2 regions of the Geodermatophilus sp. SYSU D01106 genome follow, and region 2 is predicted to be linked to the other one. Evidence: riboswitches for the same ligand, from Rfam matches in the RefSeq annotation. Region 2 holds a riboswitch; the other holds the start of a gene.
What was found. A riboswitch is a leader RNA that binds a small molecule or an ion and turns the genes downstream of it on or off. The one in region 2 is predicted to bind cyclic di-AMP.
Positions count from the first base shown of each region.

Region 1: it holds a riboswitch for cyclic di-AMP, as region 2 does, so the genes downstream of both, ACI78R_RS05695 (C40 family peptidase) here and ACI78R_RS07000 (C40 family peptidase) in region 2, are expected to answer to the same signal.

Region 1 covers NZ_JBJGYM010000004.1:55,376-64,694, forward strand. The annotation lists gene ACI78R_RS05685 (glycosyltransferase family 4 protein) at 1-699, opposite strand, end outside; gene ACI78R_RS05690 (M48 family metallopeptidase) at 696-2,012, opposite strand; gene ACI78R_RS05695 (C40 family peptidase) at 2,195-3,241, opposite strand; cyclic di-AMP (ydaO/yuaA leader) riboswitch at 3,403-3,580, opposite strand; gene ACI78R_RS05700 (hypothetical protein) at 3,740-4,048, opposite strand; gene ACI78R_RS05705 (NlpC/P60 family protein) at 4,159-5,886, opposite strand; gene ACI78R_RS05710 (DEDD exonuclease domain-containing protein) at 6,145-8,010, shown strand; gene ACI78R_RS05715 (Lrp/AsnC family transcriptional regulator) at 8,052-8,339, shown strand; gene trpD (anthranilate phosphoribosyltransferase) at 8,347-9,319, opposite strand, start outside.
Region 2 covers NZ_JBJGYM010000005.1:9,902-19,220, reverse strand. The annotation lists gene ACI78R_RS07010 (TM0106 family RecB-like putative nuclease) at 1-2,869, shown strand, start outside; gene ACI78R_RS07005 (hypothetical protein) at 2,862-3,284, shown strand; gene ACI78R_RS07000 (C40 family peptidase) at 3,377-3,892, opposite strand; cyclic di-AMP (ydaO/yuaA leader) riboswitch at 3,905-4,056, opposite strand; gene ACI78R_RS06995 (hypothetical protein) at 4,415-4,567, shown strand; gene ACI78R_RS06990 (hypothetical protein) at 4,792-5,268, shown strand; gene ACI78R_RS06985 (SMP-30/gluconolactonase/LRE family protein) at 5,314-6,213, opposite strand; gene ACI78R_RS06980 (fumarylacetoacetate hydrolase family protein) at 6,224-7,147, opposite strand; gene ACI78R_RS06975 (MBL fold metallo-hydrolase) at 7,161-8,090, opposite strand; gene ACI78R_RS06970 (amidohydrolase family protein) at 8,087-9,319, opposite strand, start outside.

The DNA of each region.
Region 1 (9,319 bases), on a different contig from region 2:
CTCGCCGGGACCGCCGCCGACCAGCAGCAGCCGGGCGCCGGGGTGGCGGGCGAGCACCCGCGGCCAGGCGGCCACCAGCACGTCCTGGCCCTTGCGCGGCACCAGGCGGGAGACGCACACGACGACCGGCGCGTCCCCCAGCCCGTACCGGCGGCGGACCGCCGTCCCGTCGGCGGCCGGGGTGAACCGGTCGACGTCGACACCGGGCGACAGCTGCGCGAGCCGCGTCCGCCCCTCGAGCGCCGGCGCCAGGCGGCCGCGGGTGTACCCGCTGATGCAGGTGACGACGTCGAGGCCGCCGGCGATCCGCTGCACCAGCTGCCGGGCGACGGGCAGGGCGACCCAGCCGGTCTCGTGCCCGTGCGTGACGCCCACCAGGCGCCGCGCCCCGGCGGCGCGCAGGCCCGGGGCGAGCAGCCCGAGCGGCGCGGCCGCCCCGAACAGGACGGTGTCGCAGCCGTGCTCGCGGACGAGCGCCGCCGCGGCCCGGGCGGTGGCCGGGGTGGGGAGGAGCATCGACGTCCGCTGCCGGACGACCGGGTAGGGCAGCTGCGCGTCGTACGCCTCCCAGCCCGGCGAGCGCGAGGCGAGCACCACCAGCGACCCCGGCGGGCGGCGCTCGAGCAGCGCGGCGACGAAGGTCTGGATGCCGCCCTGCCGCGGCGGGAAGTCGTTGGTGACGACGAGCGTGCGGCTCACCGGCCGCCCAGTCCGAGCCAGTCCTCCGCCATCGCCACCCGCTGGGCCGTCGTCGGGTGCGAGCCGAAGAACCACTGCCAGGCCGCGGGCGGGCTGGGGTCGGAGAGGTTGGTCTCCCCCAGCCGCTGCTGCATCGCCACGAACGCCGCGGCGTCGCCGGTGAGGTCGAGGGCGTGCAGGTCGGCGCGCGCCTCCACGTGCCGCGAGACGAGGTTCTGCACCGGGGTGGCCGCCAGCGTGCCGACGGCGCTGAGCAGCAGCACCAGCGGCACGACCCGCGGGTCACCGGCGGACCCCGCGCCCGCCCGCCGGAGCAGGGGCGGCCACGACAGCAGCCAGCCGAGCAGCGCCACCGCTCCCGCCGCGCCGAGGGCGCCCATCAGCGTGCCGGTGAGGACGTCGTCGGTGGCCACGTGCCCGAGCTCGTGGGCCACGATCGACTCGATCTCGTCGTCGGGCACGTCGGCGAGCAGCGTGTCGTAGAGGACGACGCGGCGCGTGGAGCCGAACCCGGACACGTAGGCGTTGAGCGACGTCGTCCGGCGGGAGGCGTCGGCCACGAGGACGTCCTCGACCGGCGTGCCGCTCTCCTCGGCGAGCTCCAGGACGTCGGTGCGCAGTTGCCCGGCCGGGAGCGACGCGAAGCTGTTGAACGCCGGCTCGATCACCACCGGGTAGAGGAAGGAGCCGGTGACCACGAGCGCGGCGGCGCCCGCCGACGCCCACGCCCACCAGGTGCGCGGCGCCCACCGGGCCAGGGCGACCAGGGCGAGCAGCCCGAGCGCGGTCAGGCCGGCGTCGATGGCCGTGTTCACGGCGACGTCGCGCAGCCACAGCCCCCACGACCGGGTGGACAGGCCGTAGCGGTGCCGGACCACCTCGCCGTACGCGCTGATCGGCAGCGTGGCCAGCCGCCCGGCGAGCAGCAGGACCACCGTGGCGGCCAGGACGGTCAGCGGCCACCGGCGGCCGTCGGTCCGGCCGAGCGCGCCGACCAGCCGGCTGCCGAGGCGGGTCAGGCCGAACAGGGCGGAGACGGCCAGGCCGAGCAGGAGGTTGGCCAGCGAGGCGGGACGCAGGTCGGCGGCCAGCGCCTCGGCGCGGCGCACCACCTCGGCGGGCAGCCCGGCGTCGTCGCTGACCGGTGTGGCCCCGCCGGGCGGGGGCGGCAGCACGGTCCACGGCGTCCGGACGGCGACCACGACGACGAACGCCGCCCCGAGCACCGCGGCGACGACGAGGGCGGCGCGGCGGGCGGTCCAGCGGCGGGCCGGCGCGGGGCCGGTGCGGTCCTCCTGGCGGGCCCTGCTCACGCCGCCGCCCAGCCCACCCGGCCGATCCTAGGCGGGCGCCGGGACGGTCGGCCCGGGCCCCGGACGCGGCGAGGGCCGGGGACCCGTGCTGGGTCCCCGGCCCTCACCGGCGAGGTGCTGGAACGGCACCCTCCCGGGTCCCGCGCCGAGCTCGCGAGGCGTGGGGAGGAGGGGGTCCTTCGTCAGGCGATGCGGCGCATGGCGGTGATGCCGCCCATCGAGTCGACCGACACGACCTTCACCGGCACGCCGGAGGTGGAGGCGTGCACCATCTGGCCGTTGCCGATGTACATCGAGACGTGGCTGACCGGGCTGTAGTAGAAGATCAGGTCGCCCGGCTGCAGCTGCGACCGCGTGACCGCGGTGCCCATCTGCGACTGCATGCGGCTCGAGTGCGGGAGGCTGATCCCGGCCGCCGCGTAGGCGTACTGGGTCAGGCCCGAGCAGTCGAAGGCGTTCGGCCCGCCGGCGCCCCACACGTAGGGGTCGCCGACCTGCGCCAGCGCGGTCTGCACGGCGGCCTGCGCGGCGCCGCTGCCGCCACCGGCCGCCGCCACCGGGGCGGGCTGCGCCGCCGCGGCCCGACCGGCGGCCTGCGCGACCGGAGCGCTCTCGCCGGTGCTGCCACCGGCCGCCGCGGGAGCCGCGGCCTGCTCGGCCTCGCCGGCCTGCTGGGCGGCCAGGGCGGCCGCCTGCTGGGCGGCGGTCAGCGCGGCGAACTGCGCCTGGTAGTCGGCGATGTCCTCCTCGAGCCGCGCCTCCTGAGCGCTGAGGTCGTCGAGGGTGCGCTGCGCGTCGGCCTCGGCGGCGTCGGCGTCGGACTGCGCCTGCTGGGCGGCCGCGGCAGCCTCCCCGACCTCGGCGAGCACGTCGGTGGTGTGCCCGGCGATCTGGTCGAGGGTGGCCAGCGAGTTGACGAAGTCGTCGGCGGAGTCGCTGGTCATCAGCAGCTCGAGGCCGGCGAAGGTGTCGTTGCCGCCGGTCCACGCGGTGCGGGCGACCTCGCGGATCTGCCCGTCGAGGGCCTGCAGCTGGGCCTGCGCGTCGGCGAGCGCCTGGTCGGCGGCCGCGGCGGCGGCCTGCTGCTGCAGGACGGTCTCGCGGGCCTCGTTGACCTGCTCGGAGACGGCCTCCAGGCGGCGGCCGGCGTCGGCGGCGAGCTCGGCGGCCTGCTCCGGCGTGGTGGCCCGCTCCGGGTCGGCCACGGCGGTGCCGGGCAGGAGCGTCACGGTCAGCGCGGCGGTGGTGCCGACCAGCGCGACGCGGCCGAGGAGACGGCGGCGGGAGGGGCGGTGCGCCCCCGCGACACGGGCGGTGCTGCGGGACGCGGACTGTTCACGGGCATGCCCCAGGGAGGGGCGGGGGGTCGCCACGGGCGGCGGCTCTCCGTTTCTTCCTCAGCTACCGCCTACCGAGTTAGCTGACGGGTTCGGGCTGGGAAGACGTGCCCTATCTCTGGACCCCGGCGGACCGGTGTCCGTGAGAACTCACCCCAGTGCTGCGGTGGGTCCCCGGCTCACCTCGCGCACACCCGGGGGCGGCGTCCGGTGACTCGGCGGTGACCGGCCGAGGTCACCTCGCAGTGGGTGACGACCACCCGGCCGGACGCGGCCACAGTACGGACGTGATGCAGATGTGACAAACGCGGACCCCGGGAACTGTGAGAACACACACGGTGAGCAGTCGCGCCACTCCGGTGCGTGCCCGCCCGGGCCGTCACCTGCGTCTCAGCCGGTGCGGCGGCGCCCACCCGGCCGGGCCTCCCCCGCCGGCCGGTGACGCAGCGGAGGCACCAGGCCGCCGTCGGCCAGGGCGCGCACGGCGCGGCGCTCCACGTCGTCGAGGTCGACCACCACGCCCGCGAGGGGCGCGGCGGCGTCGCCCGTGGCGCGGGCGGTGGCGGCCGGGACCGGCGGCACCGGCAGCAGCACGGGCGCGGTGCCCAGCTCCGCCGGCGGCGCGCCGAGCAGCACGGTGACGACGCAGTCGGCGCAGCCGGTGCCGCGCACGGTGCACGAGTCGCAGTCGATGAGCATGGCGGTGTCCCTCCGGTGCCCCGCCGCGCGCCCGGGAGACCGGGCGACGGACGGGACGGGTCTCCCTGTCGGTTGGCCGGCACGCTAGGGACGGCCACCGACAGTCCGGCTCAGCTGCCCGCGTACTCCCAGTGCCAGGGCTCCTCGCGGCCGTTGCCCGGGTCGGCCCACGTGGGGTGCAGCCAGCCGAAGCGGCCGGCGTTGGCGACCATCCACGCGTACTGCGGGGTGCCGAAGGTGTCGATGCCGCCGCACAGGTCCACGGCCAGGCCCCAGCCGTGGTTGCTGGTGCCGGGCACTGCCGCGAGCGCCGGCTTCTCCCCGTAGAGCCGCACCTGCGAGGCGTAGGTGCGGTAGGAGTCGGTGATGCAGAGCGGCCCGCCGAACGCCGTCGCGTACGCGGCGCTCAGCGCCCGCCAGGCCGCCGCGGCGTCGCAGCGCAGCGCGTGCGAGCCGACGCCGATCGGGCACAGCGCGCTGGGCGGGATCAGGCCGTTGGGGTAGCCGCCCCACGAGCGCCCCCCGACGGAGCTCGGCGGGTAGACCGTGTTGCCGCACTCCACGCGCAGTGCGCCGCCGGTCGGGCCCGGCGGGGCCACCTCCGCGCGCGGGCCGAGGCTCGGCCGGCCGACGTGCAGCACCTGGTCGGCCGGCAACCGGCGGACGACGACCGCGCCGGCCCGCCCGTCGGCGGCCAGCATCGTCTGCCCGTCGAGGGCGATGCCCACGTGCCCGAGTCCCGACTCCGGCGTGCCGAGGAACACCAGGTCGCCGGGCAGCACGTCGGCGAGGTCGACCGGGGTCGTTCCCGCGAACAGCCCCGCCTGGTCGCCGGGCAGGTCGATCCCGGCGTCGCGGTAGACCGTCGACACCAGCGACCCGCAGTCCCAGGAGTCGGGCCCCGCCGTGCCGGGCGCGTACGGCCGGCCGAGGGCGTCCATCGCCGCGGTGACGGCGGCCAGCGTCTCGGCCGGCAGCACCAGCAGCGACGTGGGCTCCCGCGGGGACTGCGCCGCCCCGCGCTGGGCGCCGCCGGCCGCGGCGCCGACCGGCAGCAGCCCGCCGGGCAGCCCGGCCGCGGGGTCGAGCAGCACCGACGCCGGCGGGGCCGCGACCCCGGCCGCCGCGAGCTGGTCGAGGTACGCGCGCCAGTTGGCGGCCGTCTGGCGGTTGACGTCGGCCTGCTGGCGCTGCAGGTCCGACAGCTGCCGGTCGACGTCGCCGAGGGCCACGTCGAGCTCGTCGGTGACCGCCTCCGCGCTCGCCTGCAGCTCGGCCACCTGGCCGGACAGCCGGTCGGCCCGCTTCTGGGCCTCGGCCAGCGCGGCCTCGGCCGCCGTCCGATCGGCCACCGCGGCCCGGCGCTGCTGCTCCGCGGCGGTCACGGTGGCGGCGGTGTGGTCGTCGACGGCCTCGAGGTAGCCGAGGGCGGCGACGACGTCGCCCGGGTCGGCGCCGCTGAGCAGGACCGACAGCGGCGTCAGCGCACCGCCGTCCCGGTAGGCCGCCGAGGCGTAGCGGGCGACGACGGCCTGGTACCGCGCCAGCTCGCCCTCCGCGGCGGCGACGTCGGCACGGGCGGTGTCGGCGTCGGCCTGCGCGGCGGCCAGCGCCTGCTGCGCCGCGGTCACCTCGGCCTGCCGCTGCTGCAGGTCGGCCTGCACCTCGGCGGCGCGCTGCTGCAGCCGGTCCAGTGCCGCGCTGTCGAGGGTGCCGCTGGTGCCGCCGGGCTGGTCGCTGGGCGCCGCGGCGGCGGGGCCGGCGAGCGCGACCGCCAGGACCGCGGCGAGGGCGGCGACGCCGAGCGACGTCGCGCCGCGCCGGGACCGCGCACGCATCGGACCACCCTCACTGGACCGGACCCCCCTGGTCCGCCGGGCGATCGTCGTCCGGGCCGCGTCCGTGCCGCAACCGGTGCGGGCGCGCCTCCCCCGCCCGGGCGAGGACACGCCGGGCGCCGCGCCGGGGAGCCCGTCAGGACCCCCGCCCGGGAGCCGCCCCGGGACCGCCCCCGGGAGCCGCTCCGGGACCGCCTCCGGCAGCACCACCGGGGCCGCCTCCCCGGGACTGTCCGACCCCCGGCCTACCGTCCCGCCGTGCTCTTCCCCGCCAGCGGGGCCGGTTCCCGGCCGCCGCGACACGAGCAGGCACCCGCCCACGGCGACCGCCCGCTCCCCCGCACCCGGCCGGTCCCGCACGAGCCGCTGCCCTACGTGCAGGCGACGATCGACGAGCTCGGGACGCCGCTGGCCGGCGTCACCTTCGTGGTGGTCGACCTCGAGACCACCGGCGGGTCCCCGAAGGACTGCGCGATCACCGAGATCGGCGCGGTGAAGGTGCGCGGCGGGCAGGTGCTCGGGGAGTTCCAGACGCTGGTCGACCCGGGCTGCGAGGTGCCGCCCTACATCAGCGTGCTCACCGGGATCACGACGGCGATGGTGGCCACCGCGCCGCGCATCGACGCGGTCCTGCCGGCCTTCCTCGAGTTCGCCCGCGGCGCCGTCCTCGTCGCGCACAACGCCCCCTTCGACCTCGGGTTCCTCCGGGCCGCCTGCGAGCAGACCGGCACCGCCTGGCCCGCGGCCGCCTCGGTCGACACCGCCGTCCTGGCGCGCCGGCTGCTCAGCCGCGACGAGGTGCCCAACTGCAAGCTGGCCACCCTCGCGCCGTTCTTCTCCGCCACCACCTCGCCGTGCCACCGGGCGCTCGACGACGCCCGCGCGACCGTCGACGTCCTCCACGGCCTGTTCGAACGACTCGGCCCGCTCGGGGTGACGTCGCTGGAGGAGCTGACCGGGCTGACCCGGCAGGTCGACCCGGCGCGCCGCCGCAAGCGCCACCTCGCCGAGACCGTCCCGCACGGCCCCGGCGTCTACGTCTTCCGCGGCCCGCGCGACGAACCGCTCTACGTCGGCACGAGCAACGACCTGCGCACCCGCGTGCGCAGCTACTTCAACTCCAGCGAGCAGCGCAGCCGGATGACCGAGATGGTCGCCCTCGCCACCCGCGTCGACGCCGTCCCGTGCGCGCACGACCTGGAGGCCGCCGTCCGCGAGCTGCGGCTGATCGCCGAGCACAAGCCGCGCTACAACCGCCGGTCCCGCTTCCCCGAGCGGGCGCTGTGGCTGCGGCTGACGGAGGAGCCCTTCCCCCGGCTGTCGGCCGTCCGCCGGACGCGGCCGGGCGCCGGGGTCTTCCTCGGCCCGTTCGCCGACCGGCGCGCCGCCGACATGGCCATGGCCGCCGTCCACGAGGCGCTGCCGCTGCGGCAGTGCACCTCCCGGCTCTCGCCCCGGGTGACCACCAGCGCCTGCGCGCTGTTCGGCATGGGCCGCTGCGGAGGGCCGTGCACGGGCGCGCAGTCGGTCGCGGAGTACGCCCTCGTCGCCGAGGTGCTGCGCGCCGCCGTCGCCGGCGACCCGGGGGCGCTCGTCGGGCCCCTGCTCGAGCGGGTCGACCGGCTGGCCGCCGAGGAGCGCTACGAGGACGCCGCCGTGCTGCGCGACCGGGTCGCCGTGCTGGTGCGCGCCGTCCGCCGCCGGCAGCGGCTGGAGACGCTGGCCGCCGTCCCGGAGTTCGTGCTGGCCCGTCCCGACGGCGCCGGCGGCTGGCACCTGACGGTGGTGCGCCGCGGCAGGCTGGTCGCGGCCGGCGGCGCACCGCGCGCGACGTCGGTGCGCGACGCGCTGGCGCTGCTGCGGGCCACCGCGGAGACCGTGCCGGGCTCGGACGGCGAGCTGGCCGCCTCCGTCGACGAGACCGAGCTGGTGCTGCGCTGGATGGAGAAGCCCGGCACCCGCCTGGTCGAGGTCGACGGCACGCTGGCCTGCGCGGCGCCGGGCACGGGCGGCTTCAGCGGGTTCCTCGCCCGCGTCGAGGCCGGGCGGGCGCTGCGCGACCCGTTCGCCGACGGCCGCCGGCTCGGCACCCGCTCCCGGCCCGACCGCGTCGTCGTCGCCTGAGCGCCCGCGGGGCGGCGCCCCCGCGGCTAGAGTCCGGCAGCGTGATCACCGCCATCGTGATGGTCGACGCCGCCACCGACGCGATCCCTGAGGTGGCGGCCGCGATCGCCGACCTCGACGGCGTCAGCGAGGTCTACTCGACCGCCGGCGAGGTCGACCTGATCGCGATCGTGCGGGTCCGCGAGTTCGAACAGGTCGCCGAGGTGATCGCCGGGCGGATCAACAAGGTCCCCGGCGTCCTCGAGACCGAGACGCACATCGCCTTCCGCGCCTACTCCCGGCACGACCTGGAGGCTGCGTTCTCCGTGGGGCTCGAGAACGCCGACTGAGCCGGCGTCAGGCGCCGGCGGCCGCCCGGCTCACGTCCACCCAGCGCGCCAGCAGCGCCGCCGCCCGGCCGTCGTCGACGGCGGCCGCGGCCCGCCCGAGGCCGGCCGCCAGCACGTCGGGCAGCTCCCCGCCGCGCTCGTCGAAGGCTGCCAGCGCCGCGGCCGCGTTGAGCAGCACCGCGTCGCGCACCGGCCCGCGCTCGCCGTCGAGCACCCGGCGGAACACGTCGGCGTTGTGCGCCGGGTCCCCGCCGCGCAGCGCGTCCGGGCCGGCCGGCGCGATGCCGAGGGCGGCCGGGTCGACCGTCCCCGCCGTCACCGCGCCGTCGCGGGCCACCCACACCCGCGACGTCGTCGCGGTGGTGAGCTCGTCGAGGCCGTCGTCGCCGCGGAAGACCAGCGCGCGGGCACCCCGGCCGGCCACCACCTGCGCCAGCACCGGGGCCATCCGGGCGTCGGCGCAGCCGATCGCCGCGGCCACCGGCCGGGCCGGGTTGGTCAGCGGGCCGAGGAAGTTGAAGACCGTGCCGATGCCCATCTCCCGGCGCGGGGCGGCGGTGTGCCGGTAGCCGGGGTGGAAGACCGGCGCGAAGAAGAAGCCGATGCCGGCCTCGCGCACGCAGCGGGCCACCGCGGGGGCCGGCAGGTCGATGACGACGCCGAGCGCCTCGAGCACGTCGGCCGCCCCGGACGACGACGACGCCGCCCGGTTGCCGTGCTTGGCCACCGGCACCCCGGCGGCGGCGGTGACCACGGCGGCCATCGTGGAGATGTTGACGGTGTGCGCCCCGTCGCCGCCGGTCCCGACGATGTCGACGGTGGCCACCGGCAGGTCCACCGGCGTCGCCCGCTCGAGCATCGTGGCGGCGAGCCCCGCGACCTCGGCCGGCGCCTCGCCCTTGGCCCGCAGCGCCACGGCGAAGCCGGCGATCTGGGCAGCCGTCGCCTCCCCGGTCATGACCTCGCGCATCGCCCAGGCG
Region 2 (9,319 bases):
CGACGCCAAGCTCGCCCGCCGCGTCAAGGTCCCCGCGCTGCTGCAGATGGCCACCTACGCCGAGCGCCTCGCCGTCCTCCAAGGGAAGGCACCCGAGCACGTCTGGGTGGTCACCGGTGACGGCGCCACGAACCCGTGGCGGCTGGTCGACGTCGCCGCCTACGCCCGCCGCGCCCGCGCGAAGCTGGCCGGCTTCCTCGCCGACCCGCCGCCCACTGCGCCCGTCCCCGTGCCGTACTGCGGCCAGTGCTCGTGGAAGGCGCGCTGCACCGCCGAGCTGGCCGACGCCGACGACCTCAGCCTCGTCGCCGGCATGCGCGCCGACACCCGCGCGGCCCTGCGCGCCGCCGGCATCACCACCCTCGAGCAGCTCGCCGGCGCCGACCCCGAGACGCTCAAGGCGGCCCGCATCGGCGCCGCCACCCGCGCCCGCGTGCAGGAGCAGGCCCGCGAGCAGCTGCGCGAGCGGCGCACCGGCGTCCCCACCCGCACCCTGCTGCCACCCACGAAGGGCCTCGGCCTGCTCCGGCTGCCCGAGCCCAGTGACGGCGACCTCTACCTCGACTTCGAGGGCGACCCGCACTCCGCCGACGGCGCCGGGCTGGAGTACCTCGCCGGCATCGGGCGGCGCGACGGCAGCTTCACCGCGCTGTGGGCGCACGACCCGGCCGCCGAGAAGCAGATGGTCGCCGACCTGATCGACCTCATCCTGGACGCGTGGCGCGCCGACCGCGGCATGCACGTCTACCACTACGCCGCCTACGAGGTGAGCGCGCTCAAGCGGCTGACCGGCCGCTACGGCGTCCGCGAGGCCGAGCTCGACGAGCTGCTGCGCAACCAGCGCTTCGTCGACCTCTATCCCGTCGTCAAGCAGTCGATGCGGATCAGCAAGGGCTCGTACTCGATCAAGAAGGTCGAGGCGTTCTACGGCCGCGAGCACACCGGCGACGTCGCGGACGCCATGGGCAGCGTCATCGCCTACGAGAAGTGGCTCGCCGACCGCGACCCGCAGCGCCTCGTCGACATCGAGCTCTACAACAAGGACGACGTCGACTCCACCCGCGAGCTGCACGACTGGCTGGAGACTCAGCGCGAGGAGCTCGAGCGCGAGTTCGGCGGCCAGGACCGCCCGCTGCTCTCGGAGGCCACCGGCCCGGTCGAGCGCACCGACGCCGAGCTCGCCGAGCTGGCGCTGGTCGACCGGCTCAAGGACGCCGGGCACGACCTGCTCGGCGACCTCGTGCAGTGGCACCGCCGCGAGGCCCGCCCCGGCTGGTGGGAGTTCTTCGCCCGCAAGGAGATGGACGACGACACGCTCGTCGAGGACGGCACCGCGCTCGGCCGGCTGTCTGCGCCCGTCGAGGTGGGCCAGGAGAAGCGGTCGAAGCTCTACGAGTACCGCTTCCCGCCGCAGGACACGAAGCTGTCGGTCGGGTCCACGGCGGTCGACGTCGACCAGCGGGCGGGCATCGGCACCGTCGTCGCGCTCGACTCCGCCGAGGGCCGCGTCGTCGTCAAGACGGCGAAGGCCCCGGCCACGCCGCGCGGGCTCGGGCCGAGCGGCCCGCTCGACGACAAGGGCATGCGCGCAGCGATCACCGCCACCGCCGACGACGTCCTCGCGGGCACGCCCTGCCTCGGGCAGGCGCTGCTGGAGCGGCGGGTGCCGGCCGACTGCCGCCGCCGTCCCGACGAGCAGGCCGGCGACGCCGTCGTCCGGATCGGCCTCCGGCTCGACGGCGAGGTGCTCGCCGTCCAGGGCCCGCCCGGCAGCGGCAAGACCCGGGCGGCGTCGATGCTCATCCGCGCGCTGCTCGACGCCGGCAAGAAGGTCGGCGTCACGGCCACCTCGCACGCCGTCATCGGCAACGTCCTGTCGGCCGTCGACCGGCCGGCGCTGCAGAAGTGCGACGAGCACCAGGCGTGCGGCGCGCCCGGCGTCGAGTGGTCGAAGGACGGCAAGGACGTCGCCCGGCGGCTCGTCGACGGCGACGTGCGGCTCGTCGGCGGGACGGCGTGGTTCTGGACCCAGCCTGACCTGGCCGAGGCCGTCGACGTGCTCGTCGTCGACGAGGCGGGGCAGTTCTCGTTGGCCAACGCGGTCGCGGTGGCGCGGGCCGGGAAGTCGCTGGTGCTGCTCGGCGACCCGCAGCAGCTGGCCCAGCCCTCGCAGGGCGTGCACCCCGGCGACTCGGGGCTGTCGGCGCTGGAGCACCTGCTCGAGGGGCACCCGACCGTGCCCGAGGGCCGCGGCATCTTCCTCGACACGACCTACCGGATGCACCCGGCGCTGACGCGGTTCGTGTCGGACCTGGCGTACGAGGGCCGCCTGGAGTCGGCGGCGCTGCGCGAGCGGATCACCGTGCGGCCGGGCGGGCTGGTGTCCGGCAGCGGGCTGGCGGTGCGGTCGGTGGCGCACACGGTGCCGGCCTCGGCGTCGTCCACGGAGGAGGCCGCCGAGGTGGCCGCCGTCTGGCGGTCGCTGCAGGGCGTCGGCTGGGTCGACGCCGAGGGCGCCGAGCGGCCGATCGGCCCGGACGACGTGCTCGTCGTCGCCCCCTACAACAACCAGGTGGCGCTGATCCGCTCGCTGCTGCCCGACGGTGCGCGGGTCGGCACGGTGGACCGGTTCCAGGGGCAGGAGGCGCCGGTCGTCGTCTACTCGACGACGTCGACCTCGGCCGACGAGGCGCCGCGCGGGGTCTCGTTCCTCTACGACCTCAACCGGCTCAACGTGGCGGTGTCGCGGGCGAAGGCGCTGGCGGTCGTGGTGATGAGCCCGCTGCTGCTCGACGCGCAGGTGCGGACGCCGGAGCAGCTGCGGCAGGTCAACGCGATGTGCCGGCTGGCCGAGCTGGCCGGTGTCTGACACCGCGGAGCTCGCGGGCCTGCTCGGCGTCGGCGCGGACGTGCTGGTGCGGGCGCTGGGGGACGGCTGGCTTGAGGTCGCCGGGCCGCCGCACGAGCGCTGGTTCGTGAGCGGGCGTCCGGTGCAGGTCGCCGTCGGCTGGGACGGGTTCGGCTTCACGCTGGCCCGCCCCGAGCCGCGCTGGTCGGGCGACGACCTGGTGTGGGAGTTCGCGGCCGAGCGCGGCTTCGGCTCCGACGAGGTCGTCTACGAGCGGGCGATGCTGGCCGAGGCCGCGGAGGAGGTCGCCCGCCGTCGCCGGCGGACGTTCCGCTGGTGCCCGGTGTGCCGCGAGGTCAACGCCCGCGAGCACGTGCACGACAACACCGGCCTGTGCATGCGCTGCGCCGAGCGCCACCTCGGCGTCACGTACTGAGCGGGCCCGGGAGGGGCCGATAGCGCGACAAAGGCCCTCTGGGGACCGACGACGGCGCCCCGGTCGGCGGTGACCGGGGCGCCGTCCGTCCGTCAGGCGACCCGGCGGGCGCCCTGGTAGCCGGTCATCGAGTCGAGGTTCACGACCGCGACCGGCTTGCCGGCGGTGGAGGCGTGCACCATCTGGCCGTTGCCGATGTACATGCCCACGTGCGAGACCGGGCTGTAGAAGAACACCAGGTCGCCGGGCTTGAGGTCGGACTTCGCCACCGGGGTGCCGAACGTCGACTGGGCCCGCGAGGTGCGGGGGATCTCCACGCCGGCCGCGCGGTAGGCGAAGCTGGTCAGCCCGGAGCAGTCGAACCGGTCGGGACCGGTCGCGCCGTACTGGTACATGTCGCCGCGCTGCGCGAGCGCGGTGTCGACGGCCGCCTGGGCGACGCCGTTCGGAGCGGCCACCGGGGCCGCCGCCACGACCCCGCCACCACCGCCGCCGCCTGCGGCAGCCGAGGCCGGGAGGGGCGAGAGCGCGATGCCGGCTCCGGCGATGGCCGCGACGGCGATGCCGCGGAACGAGCGACGGGCGAGGGGCGTGCGTGCAGTCGTCATGGACGACGGTTCTCCTGTTCTCCACGGTCGCCTACCGGGTTAGCTGACGGGTTCGGGCGGGGGAGTCGCCCGGCGCGAGAGGTCGCGCTTCACCCCTGGGACTCGATGGGTCCCCGGTCCGGAGGGCGGCTGGCTGCCGGCGTCCGGTTCGGCGTGGTCCGGCGGGTGTCACACGGGTTCGTGACGGGGGCCCGGCCAGGACCAGCGGGAACGGTAGGGAGGGCCGCGGACCGTCACAACCGCCCGAGGGACGCGCCACGCCCGGTCCCGGACCGTGGACTTGACGGCGGCCGCCCATCCGACACGCCACCGCCACCACCGCAGATGCCTCTCCGGAGCCCGCGACGCGCGACCGCGGACGCGCGGGGACACGCCGTGCCCCACGAGAAAGGACGGCGCGGTGCGTCCGCACGCGGTGTCAGGAGCCGCCCACGGACGGGCGGTCTCCGAGCGTGGGGACGTGGCGGTTGCCGGACGCGTTGACGGGGCACGGAACGGGGGATCGAGAGAGAGGAGCACCCCATGGGAATGATGAGGAACCTCATCGCCTCCGGCGTGGCCGCGAAGGTCGTGCAGGAGCTCAAGAAGCCGCAGAACCAGGCGAAGATCAAGCAGTTCGTCCGCGACTTCCAGGCCAAGCAGAAGAAGGGCGGCACCGGCGGCCGCGCCTACTGACCGCTGATCCGCCCGCGGCCCCCGTCCCACCCCGGGACGGGGGCCGCGGTGCGTCCGGGGCCGGTGCGACGGTCCGTTGCAGTTCCGAGACGGCTCGGTCCCCGGCGTCCCGGACAGCGACCCGACCCCGTGTGACGCTCGCCGGCGTCTAGCCGCGACGCCGGCGCCGACCTCCCCGGGAGGCGCTGCCGGCGCGCGTCCGCACGACCACCACGGAATGCCCCATGAACCAGTCCTCCGCCCGCCGCCGACTCGGCGCGCTTCCCGTCCTGCTCGCCACGGGCCTCCTCCTCGCCGGCTGCGGGGACGACGGCGAGACCGGCCTCCCCGCGCCCACCTCCACCCCGTCGGCCCCGGCGACGTCGTCCGCGGCGGCCCCGACCACGCCCGCCCCGACGACGCCCGCCCCCGAGCCCGCGGTGGCCCCTGCCCCCACGCCGGAGGTGACGCCGGCTCCCGTGGTCGTGGACTTCCTCATGCCCGCCGTGGTCGGCATGACGCTGCAGGACGCCCAGGACCTGATCCAGACCAACGGCGCCTACCTCAGCCTGTCCCACGACCTGCTGGGCAGCCGCAACCAGGTCCTCGACGCCAACTGGCGGGTCTGCACCCAGAACATCGCACCCGGCCAGCGGGTCACCGGGGACGTCGAGGGCGCCATCGACCTCGGCGCGGTCAAGCTCGACGAGCTCTGCCCCTGACGTCCGGCCGCGGCCCCGTCCCGGTGGGACGGGGCCGCGGTGCGGTCAGGGCCGGCCGGCGTGCGGGACGTCGACCTCGGTCGCGAGCAGCACCGCCTCGCGCACGGGCGCGCGGTTGTGCTCGTAGAAGTCCGGCGCCGCGCACATGAGCAGCGTCCGGCCGTCCTCGCCGCCGAGCATGCAGGCGTAGACGCCCAGCCCCTCGGGCGCGGCGACGGCGTCGACGATCTCGCCGCCCTCGGCCACCCGGACCACCCGCCCGCCGACGGCGTCCGCCGCCCAGATGCAGCCGTCGGCGTCGAGCGCGCAGCCGTCCGGGGCGACGGCGAGCTGCCCGAGCACCTCGTCCACGGTGCGCCCGGTGACCTCCGGCCCGAGCGACGCCCACACCCGCCGGTTGGTCAGCGACCCGTCGTCGCCGAGGTCGAACGCCGTGTACCGGTTGCCCAGCGTCTCGCCGACGACCAGCGTGCCGCCGTCCGGCGTGATCACCGACCCGTTCGGGAACTGCAGCCCCTCAGCCGCGACCGACACCGTCCCGTCGGGGTCGATCCGCTTGAGCGACGCGGTCGCCGCCTCGCCGCCGCCCATCAGGTCGAAGCCGAAGTCGCCGACGAACACGTGCCCGCCCGGGCCGACGACGAGGTCGTTGAGGTGCCCGCCGCAGTGCTCGGTCAGGTCGGCGTAGGTCGACAGCGCCGACCCGTCCCAGCGCAGCACCTCGTGCGTCTTCATCGACACGACCACCAGCGACCCGTCGGGGAGCCACCCCTGCCCCGACGGCTGCCCGGGCACCTCGAACCGCACGGTCTCCTGCCCGTCGGCGGTCACCGTGCTCACCGTGTGCCGGTAGAAGTCCGACACCCACCACGTGCCCTCGTGCCAGCGCGGCCCCTCGAAGAACCCGCCGCCGGTCAGCACCGTCCGCACCTCGCGCTCTGCCATGCCGCGGACCCTAAGAGTCCGACGCCGGCGGCCCCAGCGGAACGGGGTCGGTGCCCGCGACGACCGGCGCCGTCACCGTGCCGATCCGCTCGATCGTCACCGCCACCTCCACGCCCGGCCGCAGCCACGGGTGCCGCTCCTCGCCGTGCAGCGACCGCAGCTCGAGCAGGCAGCCGGTGCCCACGGTGCCGCTGCCGACGACGTCGCCCGGCCGCAGCTCCGTGCCCCGCGAGGCGTAGGCGAGCATCTGCCCGAACGACCAGCGGACGTCGGCCCAGCTGCCGCCGCCCTGCTCGACGCCGTCCACCGAGGCGCTCATCCGCAGCGCGTAGCCGTGCCCGGACCGGTACGGCTCCAGCTCGTCGGGCGTGACGAGCACCGGGCCGATCGTCGTCGCGCCGTCCTTGCCCTTCGCCGGGCCGAGGCCGATCTTCGACTCGACGCCCTGCACGTCGCGGGCGCTCCAGTCGACGAACACCGTGTACCCGGCGATCGCCGCCTCGGCCTCCTCCGGCGTCAGGTCCGACCCGCCCCGGCCCACGACCGCGGCCACCTCGACCTCGTAGTCGAACGCCGCCGAGCCGGGGGAGACCGGCACCGGCTCGCCCGGGCCGCGGACCGCCGCCGGGTTGGTGAAGTAGAAGACCGGCTGCTCGAACCAGACCGGGGACACCTCCCGCCCGAACGCGGCCGCGGCGTTGCGCGCGTGCTGCTCGAAGGACAGGAAGTCGCGCACCGACGGCGGCCGCGGCACCGGCGCGCGCAGCACCAGCCCGTCCTCCGGCAGCACCTCGGCCGGTTCGCGCCCGGCCGCCGCGGCGAGGTCGGGCAGCAGGTCGACCAGGGCGGCGTCGAACCCGTGCACCCGCCCGTCGCGCAGCAGCCCGGCCCGCTCGGCGCCGTCGGCCGGCGAGACGTAGGTGACCCAGCGCATCAGCTCTCCTCCCTCACGCGCGGCAGCCGATCGGGCCGCCGTGGAACTCGACCATGTCCGGCCAGATGTCGGCCAGCGGGAGCCGCTCGCCCGGCGGACGCCCGTCCAGCTCGGCGTAGGCGCGGTGCAGGTTGCCCACCAGCCGCTCGGACTCCTGCCACCCCGCGTACGGGTTGTCCGTGCGCCGCCGGGCGGTCTCCAGGGGTGTCCACCCGGCCGCGTGGCCCTCCCGCGCCGTCGCGTCGACGAAGGCCGCGTAGCCGGCCAGGTCGTCGAGCAGCCGGGCCACCTCCGCGCCGCGGCACACCGGCCCGTGCCCGGGCACCAGCACCTCCGGCTCCAGGGCGCGCAGCGCCTCGACCGCCCGCGGGTACCCGGACACGCTGCCCTCGGCGAGGAAGGGCTGGCCGCCCGCGAAGGCGACGTCCCCGGCGAAGACCACCCGCTCGGCGGGCAGCCAGGCGACGACGTCGCCGCGCGTGTGCGCCGGCCCGACCGCGTGCAGCTCCACCGCCCGCTCGCCCAGGTGCAGCGTCATCGCGCCGGTGAACGTCAGGTCGGGCGGCCGCACCTCGAGCCGGCCGTAGTCGGGCCCGGTGAGGACCTGGGCGGCGAGCAGGCCGCTGGCCAGCTGGTCCTCCCGGCTGTGTGCGTGCCCGACCACCGGCGTGCCCTCGGGGACCAGCCAGTTGCCGAAGGTGTGGTCGCCGTGGTGATGGGTGTTCACCACCGCGCGCAGCCGGCCGGGGGCGACGCCGGCGACCGCCGCGAACAGCGCCCGGTTGCGTGCCTCGGTCGAGGTGGTGTCGACCATGAGCCCCGCGCCGTCGTCGCCGGTGACGACGCCGGTGTTGTTGATCATCCAGCTGCCGTCGGGCTGCACGTAGGCGAAGACGCCCGGTGCCACCTGCTCGAGGGCCGCCGCCGAGATCGCGGTGCTCACCGGACGGCCGGCTGCGGGCGGTTGGCCTGGAAGAGCGGCTCCATGACGTCCCATCCGTTCTCCGGGGTGCCGGGGAGGGTCACGCCGGCGTCGGACAGCCGCTGCAGCAGGCCGTCGCAGACCTCGTCCGCCTGCCGGCCCAGCGCCGCCAGGTCGTGGTCCACCAGCACACCGTCGCGCTTCACCACCCGGCCGTCCACCAGCACGGTGCGCACGTCGGCGACCGTGGTCTGGAAGACCAGCGAGCCGACGACGTCCGGCCGCGGGTGCATCTCGAACGAACCGCCGCCCACCACGACGACGTCGCCGCGCTTGCCCGGCGTCAGCGAGCCGATCCGGTCGCCCATGCCCATCGCGCCCGCGGCGTTGACCGTCGTCCAGGTGAGCGCCTCGCGGGCCGTCGTCGTCACGGTCTCCGGCATCCGGCCGGCCAGGTTGACCGCCTGCGTGGCGTCCCAGCGGTCGAAGCCGAGGCCGAAGCGCATCTCGTGCCACAGGTCGCCGGAGTTCAGGCTGATGACGTCGGCCGACAGGGTCGGGGCGATCCCGTGCCGCCGGCACCGCTCGAACACCGGCCGGCCCATGCCCATGTTCAGCTCGGTCTCCACCGAGATCGACACCTTGCCGCCGGTGCGGGCCAGCGCCGCCCACTCGTCGTCGTCGAGCGTGTTGCAGTGCACGTGCACGATGTCGGGCCCCAGCTGGCCGGCCTCGTCGAGCTCGCGGATGCCGCCGGTCACGCAGCTGCCCCACACGCAGCCGGTGTGGCTGACGACCAGCGCGCCGAGCTCCCGGGCGACGGCGAGCTCGTCGAGCGTGTGCTGCCACGGCTGGCCGAACACCTCGCTCAGCGAGACGCCGAGGGTGACCAGCCCACGCGGGTCGGGGAAGTGCTGCCCGGCGAGCCGGCGAAGGTCGCGCACGCGGTCGTCGTGGGTGCCGAACTGCGGGTCGGCCGGCCGGCTCTCGAAGAACCCGTGGCAGTGCGCCGCCCGGACGCCGGACTCGACGATCCCGGCGACCGCCGCGTCGGAGTGCGCCGGGGTGTTGTTGGTGTGCGAGAAGTCGAGCAGCGTCGTCACCCCGGCGTTGAGCGCGTCGGCGCCACCGAGCAGCTGGCCGACCCGCACGTCCTCCGGGGTCATCGCCGGCGAGATGGCCAGCCGGATGCCGAAGTAGTAGTCGCCGAGCGTCCAGTCGGCGCAGATCCCGCGCACCACCGACTGCCA